DNA from 2 places in the Xanthomonas sp. NCPPB 3174 genome. Region 2 is predicted to be linked to the other one. Evidence: riboswitches for the same ligand, from Rfam matches in the RefSeq annotation. Region 2 holds a riboswitch; the other holds the start of a gene.

Region 1 (7,639 bases), 380 kb from region 2:
ACGCCGACGGCGCGCGCCGTCAGGGCCAGGGTCGCCGCCACGGCAACGGCGGCAACCGTCCTGCCGCGCCGCGCTGAGCCATCCGCGGCCGCGCGCGTAGCACACACCCAGGCCGCCCTTCGGGGCGGCTTTTTTTGTCCACCCACCCGGCCTCGCACGCCTGTCGCCTGCTAACTCAGCACAACGCCATGGTCGCTGCCTGCACCCGGCACCGCGCCTTGCCGCTCCACCCCTGACCGTACAATGCCGCCCATGGATATCTTCAAAGTCTTCACCCTCGAAGCCGCGCACCGCCTGCCCAACGTGCCGCCCGGCCACAAGTGCGCGCGCCTGCACGGGCATTCGTTCCGCATCGAGCTGCACGTCAGCGGCGAACCCGGCGCCGAGAGCGGCTGGGTCATGGATTTCGGCGATATCAAGGCGGCGTTCCGCCCGCTCTACGACCAACTCGACCACCACTACCTCAACGACATCGACGGGCTGGACAACCCGACCAGCGAACGCCTGGCGGTGTGGATCTGGGAGCGACTCAAGCCGGCGCTGCCGCTGCTGAGCGAGGTGGTGGTGCACGAGACCTGCACGTCTGGGTGCCGGTATCGCGGGCCGGGTTGAAGAAGGCCGGGAATGGGAATGGGGATTCGGGAATCGTAAGGGCGGCGGCGCGACGACCGAGGGCCTGCGTGCCGGCCCGCCTGTTCCTTGTCGCGCGCAGTTGGCGTCCGCCGGAGGCGCGGAGGCGATCGGCAAGCGCCGGCAGAATTGCGTCAAGCCATTGATCAGAAAAGCAGTTTGAACGAATCCTGAGCGACTTCAGAAAATTTTGTTGCATCGCAGCAGAATGGGCGTATGTTGCACCGCAACAGCAGTCGGCATTCCAACGGAGTTGCATGATGTCCGCTCAATTCAACGACCAGTTCAGCAGCTACACCCAGCAGTTCGCCGCTGCCGCGGCGCGTGCCAACCGCCTGGCGCTGGAGAGCGCCGAGAGCGTGTTCGGCGTGCAGTTGAAGACCTTCGAGAAGAACGTGTCGGCCACCACCGGCTTCCTCGGCGAACTGACCGAGGCGCGCGACCTGGGCACCGTGCAGGCGCTGTGGCCGAAGGGCCTGCAGATCGCCCGCGACAACTTCGAGCGGCTGGCCACGGCCAACCAGGAAGTGTTCGGCCTGGGCCTGAAGACCTCCGAGGCCATCGGCCAGCTCGCCAAGCACCAGTTCGAGGCGGCGACCGAACAGGCCGCGCCCAAGGCCAAGCCCGCCGCGAAGTAACACCCGATTCGACGTCGCTGCGGTCCGCCGCCCGACGCACCCTCGGTCTGCATGGGTCCCTCCCCCCGTGCAACCCCCAGGCCCGGTAGATCCCTCCCTCTACCGGGCCTTTTTTTGTGGGTGGGATTTGGGATTGGGGATTCGGGATTGGTTGATCCCTTGCGCTTCGGCATCCCTGATTTCCTTTTGGGGCTGCAGCACTGGCGCTTCATTGGTTGGGGCCGTCGGGACTGAAGTCCCTCCAACACAACCCGCCCGGTGTCGATCAGCCCGGCGACATGCCCGCCCACGGCTGCAACTGCGCTGCCAACTGCTCGGCCTGCGGTTGCGGCCGGTACGGCAACCGCCCCCAGCACGGCATCGGCAGGCGCGCGCGCAGCATCGCCATGTTGTCGTCGATGCGCTCCATCGCCGGGTCGATCTCGTTGCCGATCCAGCCAATGCACTGCAGGCCGTCGGCGGCGATCGCCGCGGCGCTGAGCCGGGCGTGGTTGAGGCAGCCCAGGCGCAGGCCGACCACCAGCACCACCGGCAGCCGCAGCGCCCGCGCCAGATCGGCCTGGTCCAGCGTCGCCGACAGCGGCGCCGCCCAGCCACCCACGCCTTCCACCACCACCACGTCGGCCTGCGCGCGCAGGCGGTCGAACGCGGCCGCGATCGGCGCCAGCTCCATCTGCACGCCGGCATCGGCGGCGGCCAGTTCCGGCGCCAGCGGCAGCGGCAGCGCGTACGGATTGAGATCGTCATAGCGCGGGCGTGGCGTGCTGGCCTCCTGCAGGGCCAGTGCGTCCTCATTGCGCCAGCCCTCGGCCTCGCGCGTGCAGCCGCTGGCCACCGGCTTCATGCCCACCGCGCGCTGGCCGCGCGCGCGCAGGGCATGCAGCAGCGCAGTGCTGGCGATGGTCTTGCCGATGCCGGTATCGGTGCCGGTGACGTAGAAGGCGGGAACAGCCATGCGAACGAAACCCTGTCGGTTGGCCGGCGGGACGCGCGGCGGCGCGCAGGATAGCCGGGCCCGCCGCGCGCGTCAGCCGCCGCGGTGCCGGCGGACGCAGCGCGCTGCTAGACTCGCGCGATGTTCGCCTCGTCCTCGCTCACCGGCAGCAAGCCGGAACAGTACGCCCAGTTGCTCGACCAGGCCCGCGCCCTGGTCGCCGGGGAGCCCGACCGCATCGCCAATGCCGCCAATCTGGCGGCGCTGGTGTACCACGCGCTGCCGCGGCTGAACTGGGTGGGTTTCTACCTCTACGACGGCAAGGAACTGGTGGTCGGGCCGTTCCAGGGCCTGCCGGCCTGCGTGCGCATTCCGCTGCACAAGGGCGTGTGCGGTGCGGCCGCCAGCAGCGGCCAGACCCAGCGCATCGACGACGTGGAGGCGTTTCCCGGGCACATCGCCTGCGATGCGGCCTCGCGTTCGGAACTGGTGGTGCCGCTGCTGCGCGACGGCGCGCTGGTCGGCGTGTTCGACCTGGACAGCCCCGACCTGGCCCGGTTCGACGCCGACGATCAGCGCGGCCTGGAAGCGATCGCCCAGGTCTTCGTCGACAGCCTGCGATGAGCACCACCAAGCTGCGCAACATCGGCCCCAAGAGCGCGGCGTGGCTGCGCCAGGTCGGCGTGCGCACGCAGCAGGACCTGGAGGCGGCCGGTGCGGTCGGCGCCTTCGTCAAGGTCAAGCGCGCCGGCTTCAAGCCCAGCCTCAACCTGCTGTACTCGCTGGAAGGCGCGCTCAGCGGCTGCCACTGGCAGGAACTGTCCGAGGCGCGGCGCGCGCAGTTGCTGGGCGACCTGGAAACCGCGACGGCGGCGCTGCCGGCGCAGCGCGGCCTGCCGGTCGCCGGGCCGGTGGCGACCACCCACTTCGACCGCGACGACACGCACGGCGACGATGACGCCGACGGCGCCTACGCGCAGGACACGCACGACACGCCGGTGGGCGACCGCCACGGCGACGACGACGGCCACGGCGCCCACGCCGACTGAGCCGCGCGGGCAGCGGCGATCGCGTACAATCGCGCCGCTTCAAGGTGACCCGCCGGCTCCGGCCAGCGGGTTGAAACGGGAAGCCGGTGCGTCTTGCGACAAGGCCGGCGCTGCCCCCGCAACGGTAAGCGATCCGCGCTGACGACCTGCGCCACTGTGCCCTGGGCATGGGAAGGCGTCGCAGCCGGGAGGTCCGCCTCCCTGATCGCCAGCCCGGAGACCGGCCTTGCAGTTCACTGGTTGCGATGCGGAGGGCGTCGCGGCGTGCCGCGCCGTGTCCGGCGCCGTCCGCTTGCACCTTCCGTTCGCGGCTCCCTTGCCGTCACAGCGCGCAGCCGCGCGCCGGAGTTGCCACCCATGTCGTCCCGCCTGCTTTCGGTCGCGATCGCGTCCGCCCTGTCCCTGCCCGCGCTGGCCCACGCCGCCGATGCCGCCACCGACCTCGACCAGGTCCTGGTCACCGCCACCCGCACCCAGATTTCCGTGGAGGACAGCGTGGTGCCGGCGCAGGTCATCGACCGCGCCGAGATCGAGCGCAGCCAGGCCACGTCGCTGGCGCAGTTGCTGCAGGGCCGCGCCGGCATCGGCGTCTCCAACCAGGGCGGCCTGGGCAAGCTGACCACGCTGAACCTGCGCGGCAGCGAATCGGACCACGTGCTGGTGCTGGTGGACGGCGTGCGCATCGGCTCGGCCAGCGCCGGCCTGGCCGCGTTCCAGGACCTGCCGCTGAGCCAGATCGAGCGCATCGAGATCGTGCGCGGGCCGCGGTCGAGCCTGTACGGCTCCGACGCGATCGGCGGCGTCATCCAGATCTTCACCCGCCGCGGCGGCCAGGGCTTCCAGCAGAACCTGAGCCTGGGCGGCGGCAACCATGGCCTGCGCGAGGCCGGCGCCGGCTTCAGCAACCGCGGCGAGCGCGGCTGGCTGGCCGTGCAGGGCGGCTACCAGAAGACCGACGGCATCAATGCCTGCAACGGCTCGGCCACGCTGTTCGCCGGCTGCTTCGTCGACCAGCCCGACCGCGACGGCTACCGCAACGTCTCGCTGAGCGCGCGCGGCGGCTACGCGCTGACCGACACGCTGCGCGTCGAAGGCCAGGCGCTTAACATCGACAGCCGCAACGAGTACGACGGCGATCCGCTGTTCGCCGGCAACGAGGCCGACAACACCCAGCAGGTGTTCAGCGGCAAGCTCGACTGGACGCCCTCCGATCGCCTGCACCTGGCCGCGCAACTGGGCCGCAACGTCGACGACGCCGACAGCTACTACCGTGCGCCGGGCGCGCGCACGCGCAGCTTCGTCAGCACCTTCGACAGCCGCCGCGACACCGCCGCGCTGCAGGGCGACATCACCCTGGCCGAAGGCCACCTGCTCAGCGTCGGCAGCGACTGGCAGCGCGAGCACGTCACCAGCACCACCGCCTTCGACGTCGACAGCCGCGACAACACCGGCGTGTTCGCCGAGTACCAGGGCCGCTTCGGCGCGCAGCAGGTGCAGGCCAGCGTGCGCAGCGACGACAACGAACAGTTCGGCGAGCACACCACCGGCAGCCTCGGCTGGGGCCTGTCGCTGGCGCATGGCCTCAAGCTCACCGCCAGCGTCGGCACCGGCTTCAAGGCGCCGACCTTCAACGACCTGTACTACCCGTTCGCCGGCAATCCGGCGTTGAAGCCGGAACGCTCCAAGAGCGGCAACCTCGGCATTGCGCAGTACGCCGACAGCTGGAACTGGACCTTCAACGCCTACGAGACCCGGGTCAAGGACCTGATCTCCTACGACGCGGTCAGCTTCCTGCCGGTCAACGTGGACGAGGCACGCATCCGCGGCGCCGAACTGACCGGCTATGCGCTGCTGGCCGGCTGGGAACTGTCGGCGCAGCTGAGCCACACCGATCCGCGCAACCGCAGCGACGGCGACAACCGCGACAACTGGCTGGCGCGCCGCGCGCAGAACACCGCGCGCCTGGACGTGGACCGCGGCATCGGCCCGGTCAAGCTCGGCGTCACCGTGTTCGGCAGCGGCCACCGCTTCGACGACGCGGCCAACCGCGTGCGCCTGGCCGGCTACGGCACCGTCGACCTGCGCGCGGAATACGCCTTCACCCCGGACTGGACACTGCAGGCCAAGGCCAGCAACGTGTTCGATCGCGACTACCAGACGGTGAACTGGTACAACCAGCCGGGCCGCGAATACGCGCTGACCCTGCGTTACGCGCCAGCGGCGCGCTGAGCCGGCGCCCCGCGCTGCGCCAGCCGGCGTGGCGCGGGGCAACGGCGCGGCCACAACACGCGTCTTTTTTGTAGGAGCGGCTTCAGCCGCGATGGGCTTTCCGGGAAGCCCGTCGCGGCTGAAGCAGCTCCTACGAAAGGCGGCATGTGCGACCACACCGCATGTAGATGCGCGCATTCGCAAAGCAGGCATGCGCGACGCATCGCGCAATTGGTCGCTCGCGATAAGGGCCGCTGGCTGCCGAACGCAAACAGCCGCCCTCGTGCTCATGCATCGCGGCACCACCTGACAGTGCGATGCGCGCTACGCGCCCGGCCCCTCACCCCAACCCCTCTCCCGGGGGGAGAGGGGCGTCCTGCGTCATGCGCTGCAGGCGCGGCTTCAGCCGCGACGGGCTTTCTCGGGAACGCCCGTCGCGGCTGAAGCCGCTCCTACAAGCGCATCCCGATCGTTGCGCTAGTCCTCGGTGCTTGCCGCAGTCGTATCAACGCAGCTGCAGCAGCTCGCGCAGATCGTCCATCAGCAGCACCACGTCGGCCGTGGCCAGATCCAGGTCGCGCGGATAGCCGTAGCGCACCAGCGCCACCGGCATGCCGGCGGCGTGCCCGGCCTGCAGGTCGGTCCCCGAATCGCCGACCATCAGACAGCGCGCCGGCGGCTGCGCGAACTGCTGCGCCAGGTGCAGCAACGGCACCGGGCTGGGCTTGCGCTCGGGCAGGCTGTCGCCGCCCAGGACCGCGGAAAACAGCTCGGCCACGCCCAGATGCTGCAGCAGCGGTGGCACCATCGCCGCCGGCTTGTTGGTGCACAGCGCCAGCGTCACGCCTTCCGCGTGCAGGTGCGTCAGCGCGTCCGCCGCCCCCGGATACAGCCGCGGACTGCGCAACAGGCACTCGGCGTAGTGGCGCATGAAGGTCGGCATCACCGCATCGATCGGCGTGGTATCCCCGGCATGCCGCCAGGCGGCCTCGACCAGCTTGCGCACGCCCTCGCCGATCCAGCCGAGCACGGTCGCCTCCGGCACCCGCGGCAGGCCGAAGTCGACCAGGGTGCGGTTCAGCGCCTCGGCGATGTCGGCGCCGCTGTCGACCAGGGTGCCGTCGAGGTCGAACACCACCACTGCATACGGAAACGTCATGTCGTGCCAGGACAGGGAAGAAGTGTGCATTGTAGGTGGCGCACGGCCGGTATGCGGTCGCGACAAGGCCGATCAGCATGGCCAGACGATGAAGTCCGTGCTCCAATCCTTGCACGCACATGTGGGAGGGACTTCAGTCCCGACACGGGATGGGCAAAGGCCACGTTCCCGGTTCGCTCGCGTATCCCCTGGCGTTTAATCCACGCACGGCGAGGATGCGGCTGCCAACTTGGCATCCTCAACGACGACAACCCGCTTCAATCCACGTACGAGGCAGAACATGCTTACAGCCTCCGCGCGTGACCACCTCAACCGAACAAGCGCCCCTGCGCCTGTGCGGGTGTGGGTTCGTGAAAGCCGGACAGGCCCACGCCGACCAGGCGGTAGCGGGTGGACGCCGGCAGGTCCACGCGCGCGCGCAGCGCCAGGGCGATGTCGATCAAGGTCTGCAGCGACTCCGGCGGCTGCTCGGGAGTAAAGCTGCGGGTGAGGATGCGGAACTGCGCGGTCTTCAGCTTCAGCACCACCGTGCGCGCGATGCGCTCGGTGCGGCGGGTGGCGTTCCAGGTCTTCTCCGCCAGTTGCCGGATCGCCGGCTCCAGCGCGTCCAGCGCCAGGTCTTCGGCGAAGGTGTCCTCGGAGGAGATCGACTGCACCGGCTGGTCCGACTCCACCGGGCGTTCGTCGATGCCGCGCGCGCGTTGATACAGGCGCAGGCCGAAGCTGCCGAAGCGCGCTTCCAGTTCGGCCTCGCTGCGCGCGCGCAGGTCGCCGACGGTGGCGATGCCCAGTTCCGCCAGCTTGCCCTCCATCACCTTGCCCACGCCGGGCACTTTGTTCACCGGCAACGGGGTCAGGAAGGCTTCCACGCGATGCGGGCGGATCACGAACTGGCCATCGGGCTTGCGCCAGTCCGAGGCGATCTTGGCCAGGAACTTGTTCGGCGCGATCCCGGCCGAGGCGGTCAGTTCGGTTTCGGCGCGGATCTGCGCACGGATGGTCTGGGCGATCTCGGTGGCGG
Region 2 (7,639 bases):
CGCTTGACCGCCCCGCAGTAGTACTCCAGCCCCCACTGCGTCTCGCCGGTGCCGAACGCCGCCACCTCGATCGTCTTGCCGGTCGCCTCGACCAGCTCGGCGATGTAGCGCTTCATCTCCGACGGCGTGCGTCCGGCGTTGTCGGTCCAGCTGCCGAGCAGATGCAGGTCGAACGCCGCCGCGCGCCCTGCGTCGCCGAGCGCACCCTGCAGCGTCTGCAGGTCGGTGTGGATCCAGGTCACCGCGTGCCCCGCCGCCTCGCACTGCGCATGCACGCGGCGGGCGACGTCGCGGGTGTTGCCGCTGAGCGAAGCGTAGGCGAGCAAGATTTTCATGAGGCGGGGATTCGGGATTGGGGATTCGGGATTCGTCAGGGCGGGGTTCGCTTTTGCCAATCCCCAATCCCGAATCCCCAATCCCGGCTCTTCACAGATCGTCGAAGCCGTTGTCCGAGTTGGTCTTCTTGTAGCTGGCGTTGCGCATCTCGAAGAAGTCGGTCTTGGTCTCGGTGAAGTTGTCGGCGTAGGCCTTGATCCAGGGCATCACGTTGTCGCTGGCGCCGCTGTACAGCTTCTCGATGCCGAGCATGCCGGACATCTTGTTGGCGCGGTACTTCACGTACTGGATCATCTCGTCCACGTCGATGCCCTCGATGCCGTCGAGCACTTCCGAGGACCACTCGGTCTCCAGGCGGATCGCGTGTTCGAAGGCCTGGTGCACGTAGTCGGTCAGCTCGTTGGTCTGCAGCTCGGCGTTCTCGCCGATGATGGCGCGGATCAGCTCGCTGATGAACTTGGTGTGGGCCAGTTCGTCGCGGTTGATGAAGCTGATGATCTTGCCGGTGCCGGTCATGCGGTTCTGCCGCACCAGGTTGTAGAAATACGCGAAGCCGGAATAGAAGTTGATGCCTTCCAGGATCGAGGACTGGATCAGCGAGCGCAGCAGGGTCTCTGCGGTCTTCTCGCGCATGAAGTCGTCGTAGGCCTGCATGATCGGCTGGTTGCGCGCGATGATGGTCGGATGCGTGCGCGCGATCTCGAACACGCGGTTCTGGTCGGCCAGGCCGGCGATCGAGGCCAGCACGTACGAGTAGCTCTCGTTGTGGATCACTTCCTGCTGGCCGATGATCGCGGCGTTGGCGTGCGCGGCCGGGTCGGTGATGTATTCGGCGACGTTGTAGATGAAGCGCGTCTGCGGCGAATCCAGCGTGGCCAGCAGGCCGATGATCGAGTCGTAGGCGTTCTTCTCGCGCGCCGACAGCTCCCCGTACTGCTTGGCATCGCCCTTCATGTCCACTTCGTCGGGGATCCAGAAGTTGGTCGACAGCTCCTTGTACGCCCGGTAGAAGGACGGGTACGGGATGTCGTTCCAGTTGAGGATGCCGCTGGTGGTGCCGTTGATGATGCCGGTGGAGCGGTTGGGGTGCAGCGGTTCGAGGATCTTGATGCGGTCGAGCGCGATGGCCATGGATGTGCTTCGGTAGTCGGGTGAACGGCGCCGGCGGGCGGCGCGGGAATGCGGGACGCGCGCGGCAGGTCGAGCCTGCCGCGCGGCGTGGGCGTCAGACGCCGGCGATCAGCTCGAGCACCACTCGCACTCGCTGATGTCGATGTCGTTGGAACGCACGTAGTAGGTGGTCTTCAGGCCTTCCTTCCATGCGGTCATGTGCAGGTCCAGCAGGGTGCTGGCGCGGATGCCGCTGGGCACGTAGAAGTTGAAGCTGATCGACTGGTCGACGTGGCGCTGGCGGCGCGCGTTCTGGCGCACGCTGGCGAACTGGTCGACCTTGTAGGCGCCCTTCTCGTAGTACGGATAGGTGTCCACGGTCAGCCCCGGCGCCACCACCGGACGGCGGAAGTCCTTCTTCTCTTCGTAGTAGAACGCGCTGTAGATCGGGTCGATCGACGCGGTGGAGCCGGCGATCTGCGCGGTGCTCATGTTCGGTGCCACCGCCACCATCCAGGCGTTGCGCACGCCGTGCACGCTCACCTGCGCGGCCAGTTCCTGCCACTCGGCGCTGTCGTAGCCGCGCTTGGTGAAGTACTCGCCGTTCTGCCAGTCGCTGCCCTTGAACACCTTGTACGCGCCCTTCTCCTTGGCCAGCGCCAGGCTCGCCTGGATGGTCAGGTAGTTGATGCGCTCGTACAGCGAATCGCTGTACGCCTCGGCCTCCGGCGAATTCCAGTCGATGCCCTTCTGCGCCAGCAGGTGGTGCCAGCCGAAGGTGCCCAGGCCGATCGCGCGGTACTTCTGGTTGGTGATGGTGGCCTGCGGCACCGGCAGCTCGTTGAGGTCGATGACGTTGTCGAGCATGCGCACCTGGACGCGGATCAGCCGCTCCAGGATGTCCGGCGACAGCAGGTCCGGCTGCGCGGTGACCGCACGGCCCAGGTTCACCGAGGACAGGTTGCACACGACGAAGTCGCCGGCCTGCTTGGTGGTGACGATCTGGTCGCCGCTGATCATCTCCTGGATGACCCGCGTCGGGCTCATGTTCTGCAGGATCTCGGTGCACAGGTTGCTGGAATACACCATGCCCTGGTGCTTGTTCGGGTTCATGCGATTGACTTCGTCGCGATAGAACATGAACGGGTTGCCGGTCTCCAGCTGGCTGACCATGATCCGCTTGAACATGTCGATGGCCTTGACCACCTTGCGGCCGATGCGCTCGTCGGCCACCACTTCCTCGTAGCGGGCGCGGAAGCTGCCTTCGCCGCGCTTCTCGTCGAAGAAGTCCTGCAGGTACCAGCCCTTGACCTCCTTCACCTCGTGCGGGTCGAACAGGTACCACTCGCCGCGGCGCTCCACCGCTTCCATGAAGATGTCCGGCACGCACACCGCGGTGAACACGTCGTGCGCGCGCAGGCGCTGGTCGCCGTTGTTCAGGCGCAGGTCCAGGAACGCCTCGATGTCGCGGTGCCAGATGTCCAGGTACACGGCGATGGCGCCCTTGCGCTGGCCGAGCTGGTCCACCGACACGGCGGTGTTGTTGAGCTGCTTGATCCACGGCACCACGCCGCCGCTGGAGTTCTTCACGCCGCGGATCGCCGAGCCGGACGAACGCACATAGCCCAGGTAGGCGCCGACGCCGCCGCCGTGCTTGGACACGCGCGCCACGTCGGTGTTGGAGTCGTAGATGCCCTGCAGGCTGTCGTCGACGGTGTCGATGAAGCAGCTCGACAGCTGCCCGCCGATCTTGCCGGCGTTGGCCAGGGTCGGCGTGGCCACGGTCATGTACAGGTTGGACAGCGCCCAGTAGGCCTCGCCGACCAACTGCATGCGGCGCTCGCGCGGCTTCTCGTCCTGCATCAGGTACAGGGCGATGGTCAGCCAGCGCTCCTGCGGCAGTTCGTAGACCTTGCGCGAGTTGTCGGTGGCCAGGTAACGCGTGGCCAGCAGGTACAGGCCGTTGTAGGCGAACAGCTTGTCGCGCTCCGGATCGATCATGCGGCCGGCTTCGGCCAGTTCGTCCTTGGAGTAGTTCTTGAGGATGTCGATCGAGTACACGCCGCGGTCGGCCAGGCTTTCCTGCAGGCCGACGTAGGAGCCGTACTTCTCGCCGGCATCGTAGAAACGGTTCTTGCTGGCGCGCTTGTACAGGCGGTCCAGGTACAGGCGCGCGGCGAAGTACTCCCACTCCGGCGTGGCGATGTCCACACGCGACTCGGCCTCGCGGATCAGGTAGTCGACCATGTCGTCGGCCGACAGGCTTTCCTTCTTCTCGATGAAGGCGAAGGCCTTGCGCTCGTAGTCGCTCACGTCCAGCTGCGGGAACTCGGCGTGGATCCGGTCCAGGGTGCGCTGCAGGCGCGAGCGGTCGAAGGCCATGCGGCGGTTGCCGCCGTCCTTGACGATCCAGGTCACGGCGCGCTGGTCGTTGCTCGGCTCGCTGCTGGCCGTCGGCTCCGGCTGGGCAGTGGCGGCAGCGGTCGTGGGGTCGACGGCGGCGTCGACGGACGCGGTGGCCGGCAGGCTGTGGGTCTGGCTCATGAAGGTCTCCAAGCGTGGTGCACGCGGCCGCCCGACCCTCGCAGGCAGCGGTCCGACCGGGTTCGCAGGTGGGCGGGCGGTGTCGCGAAGACTGCAAACGGCGCAGGCACCGGGCCTGCGGGCGGTCATCGCTGCACCGACCCTCTCCCCCCGGAGAGCGCGCGGTCGGCGCCGCGCGGTGTGCTTCGCGCGGCTGTCGGCAGGTCTTCGGGCTGATGGGCAACGGCCGTGGCCGGTTCCTAGCCCGTCGCTTCCCAAGGCGGGCGCCTCAGTGCGGATGACGGGTTCGTTCCCAATTACCGCTGCGGGGCAGCGCCGGAGTTGGCGTTGGCACGCCGCACCGGCTTCCCTTTTGATCCCGCGGCTTGTGGCCGCCGGAACCGACCACCCCAAGATAGTGGGGTCGGTCGGCGACGTCAACGCTAAATATGGGTGGAATTACGAAAACCTAAGCCTGGCAACGGTTTGCCGCCGGCAGTCGATTGCGGTCCCGCCGCGACGGCCGTTCACGGCCGTGACGGGGCCGTGAAGCCGGCCGCGGCCAGGGGCGTTGGCGCTCCCGGACGGCCCCCGACACCGCCGCCTCGCCTAGGGCCGGCACGGCACCACCGCGCCGCTGGCGTCGGTGCAGGTGCCGGTGTGGACGACGCTGCCGTCCTGCACGCTGGTGCTGCCCTGGTAGCTGCCCTGTGTGCCCGCGACGCTGCTCTGGCGGCTGCCGCTGAGGGTGCCGTCGGCGGCGCGAGCCAGGCTGCCGCTGCTGCTGGCAGTGGCGCCGTCGGCGCCTTGCACGCTGGCGCTGCCCTGGCGGCTGGCGCTGCCGTCGGCGTTGCGGTCGGCACTGCCCTGGCGCGTGGCGCTGCCGCCGGCGGCCGTCGTGCGGGTGGCGGCGCTGCTGGCGCTGGCGTTGCCCTGGCCGTCGGCCTGCCATTGGCGGGCGCGCTGCACGCTGCCGTGGGCGCCGCTGGCGCTGGCCTGCACGGCCGCGTGGCGGGCGCCATCGGCGCCGCCGGCGGTGCGCGTGCGGGTGTGCTCGCGTGCCGGTGCACTGGGCGCGACCAGAACGCTGGCGGCCAGCGCCAGCAGCAAGGGAGTGATGCGACGGGACAGCGACATGGTGTTCTCCGGTGACGGCAGCGGCGTGCTGCCAGGCATCACCGTAGTCACGGCGCCGGCGCGCGGGGCGCCGGATCGGCCAGCGGATGTTGCCGCAGGCCACGGCGGAAACATCCGCTTACAGATACGCCGCCATCGCCGTTGCCGCCAGGCCGCGGCGCAGCCGATAGTGGCGTCCATGCACGATGCCGCGCCCGCTCCCCGCCTGCTGCTGGTCGACGACGACGACCGCCTGCGCGCCCTGCTGTGCCGCTACCTGGAAAGCCAGGGCTTCGCGGTCAAGGCGGTGGCCGACGGCGTGCAACTGCAGCAGGCGCTGGCGCGCGGCCACTACGACCTGGTGGTGCTGGACCTGATGCTGCCCGGCGAGAACGGCCTGGAGATCTGCCGACGCTTGCGCGGCCAGGGCGACCACACCCCGATCGTGATGCTGACCGCCAAGGGCGACGAGATCGACCGCATCGTCGGCCTGGAGATCGGCGCCGACGACTACCTGCCCAAGCCGGTCAACCCGCGCGAGCTGCTGGCGCGGATCCGCGCGGTGCTGCGCCGTACCCGCCCGGGCGGCGCCGGCGCGCCGCAGCCGGACGGCGGCGAGATCGGCTTCGGCCGCTTCCGCCTGCACCTGGGACGGCGCGAACTGCGGCGCGACGGCGAACCGCTGAAGCTCACCACCGCCGAGTTCGCGGTGCTGTCGGTGCTGCTGCGGCACCCGCAGCAGCCGCTGAGCCGCGACCGCCTGTCCAGCCTGGCGCACGGCCGCGAATACGAACCGCTGGGCCGCAGCATCGACGTGATCGTGGCGCGGCTGCGCAAGCTGCTGGAAGACGACGTGCGCACGCCGCGGCTGATCCAGACGGTGTGGGGCGTGGGCTATGTGTACGTACCGCCGGAGCCGCAGGCATGAGCGCGCCTGCCTTCCGCGCCAGCGGCTGGCCGCGCAGCCTGTTCGGGCAACTGGCGCTGGTGATCGCGCTGGTGCTGGCCGGCGCCGGCCTGCTGGCGCTGCTGCTCGGCCGCGAACTGGCGTTGCGCCCGGCAGCGCAGCAGCAACTGCGCGTGCTGCACGGCTTCGCCAATGTCGCCGAGGCGCTGCAGCGCTCGCCGGCCGCCGCGGCGCTGGCGCCGGCGTTGCGCGAGGCCGGGCTGCAACTGCGCAGCGCGCCGCCCACGGCCAATGCCGCCGGCCCGCTGGTCGACGCCGTGCAGCGCCGCGCGGCCGACCAGCTCGGCCCCGGGCGCGCGTTGCGGCGCGACGCCGACGGCACCCTGTGGCTGCAGTTGGCCACGCCCACGCCGCTGTGGATCGCGTTCTCCAGCCAGCCGCGCGGACACGGCCTGCGGCGATTTTCGGTGGCGATGCTGGCCGGCTGCGCGCTGCTGGTCTGGCTTGCCGCTGCGCTGGTCGCGCGGCGGCTGGTGCGGCCGCTGCGGCAACTGGCGCAGGCCGCGCCGCACCTGGTGCGCGGCGAAGACGCCGGACCGATCGCCACCGGCGGCCCGCGCGAAGTCGCCGCGCTGGCGCAGGCGCTCACCGCGGCCAGCGCCGACGTGCGCCAGGCCGCGGCCGAGCGTGCGCTGCTGCTGGCCGGCATCTCCCACGACCTGCGCACCCCGCTGACCCGGCTGCAGTACGCGCTGGCGCTGCTGCCGCAGGTGGAGCCGGAACTGCGCGAGGGCATGGAGCGCGACATCGGCGAGATCGACGCGATCCTGGCGCAGTTCATCGCCTACGCCCGCGACGGCCGCGACGAACCCGCCGTGGCCCTGGACCTGGCCGACCTCTGCCGGCAGGCGCTGGGCGCGGCGCAACCTGGCTGGGAGGCCGTCCTGCCCGCGCAAGCACCGCTGCACGGGCGGCCGCTGGCGCTGCAGCGCGCGCTCGGCAACCTCATCGGCAACGCCGAACGGCACGGCGCCGCGCCGTTCCAGCTGCGCCTGCACAGCGACGGCGGCGATGGCTGGCGCATCGAGGTGCGCGACCACGGCCCCGGCCTGGACCCGGCGCTGGCGGCGCGCGCGCTGCAGCCGTTCGTGCACGGCGGCCATGGCGGCAGCGGACTGGGCCTGGCGATCGTCGAGCGCATCGCCCGCCAGCATCGCGGCGCGTTGCTGCTGCAGCCCATCGCCCCACACGGCTTGTGCGCCACCCTGCACCTGCGCCCGGCCTGAACCGGCGCATGTCGGCGCCTACACCGGCCGGCCGCGCCACGCCCTCCCTCGCCGTCCTTCAAGGAGTGATCCGTCATGCGCCTGTCCCGCCCGTCGCCCACCCATTGCCTGCTCGCCCTGGCGCTGCTGTTGCCGGCGCTGACCATCACGCCTGCCCACGCCCAGGACGGGCGCCTGCGCGCACGCCTGCTGCAGCGTCTGCAGGGCGATCGCGCCGACACCGCGCGTGCGCCACTGCCCGCCGGCGCGCAAGTGCTGCGCGATGTCGCCTACGGCCCGGATCCGGCGCAGCGCATGGACGTGTACCTGCCGGCCGGCGCGCGCCAGGCGCCGCTGCTGGTGATGGTGCACGGCGGCGGCT

What was found. Region 2 has a riboswitch for cobalamin ahead of AC1PK7_RS20230 (ribonucleoside-diphosphate reductase subunit alpha). Riboswitches for the same ligand answer to the same signal wherever they lie in the genome.
Region 1: it holds a riboswitch for cobalamin, as region 2 does, so the genes downstream of both, btuB (TonB-dependent vitamin B12 receptor) here and AC1PK7_RS20230 (ribonucleoside-diphosphate reductase subunit alpha) in region 2, are expected to answer to the same signal.

The regions. Positions count from the first base shown of each region.
Region 1 is NZ_CM161517.1:4,305,613-4,313,251, forward strand. Features, by position in the region: gene AC1PK7_RS18490 (DEAD/DEAH box helicase) at 1-77, shown strand, start outside; gene queD (6-carboxytetrahydropterin synthase QueD) at 253-612, shown strand; gene AC1PK7_RS18500 (phasin family protein) at 891-1,268, shown strand; gene bioD (dethiobiotin synthase) at 1,534-2,223, opposite strand; gene AC1PK7_RS18510 (GAF domain-containing protein) at 2,344-2,826, shown strand; gene AC1PK7_RS18515 (TfoX/Sxy family protein) at 2,823-3,251, shown strand; cobalamin riboswitch at 3,277-3,494, shown strand; gene btuB (TonB-dependent vitamin B12 receptor) at 3,609-5,480, shown strand; gene gph (phosphoglycolate phosphatase) at 5,965-6,618, opposite strand; gene dinB (DNA polymerase IV) at 6,927-7,639, opposite strand, start outside.
Region 2 is NZ_CM161517.1:4,683,756-4,691,394, forward strand. Features, by position in the region: gene AC1PK7_RS20220 (flavodoxin) at 1-335, opposite strand, end outside; gene AC1PK7_RS20225 (ribonucleotide-diphosphate reductase subunit beta) at 427-1,467, opposite strand; gene AC1PK7_RS20230 (ribonucleoside-diphosphate reductase subunit alpha) at 1,576-3,990, opposite strand; cobalamin riboswitch at 4,172-4,390, opposite strand; gene AC1PK7_RS20235 (hypothetical protein) at 4,579-5,106, opposite strand; gene ompR (osmolarity response regulator transcription factor OmpR) at 5,285-6,013, shown strand; gene AC1PK7_RS20245 (ATP-binding protein) at 6,010-7,278, shown strand; gene AC1PK7_RS20250 (alpha/beta hydrolase) at 7,354-7,639, shown strand, end outside.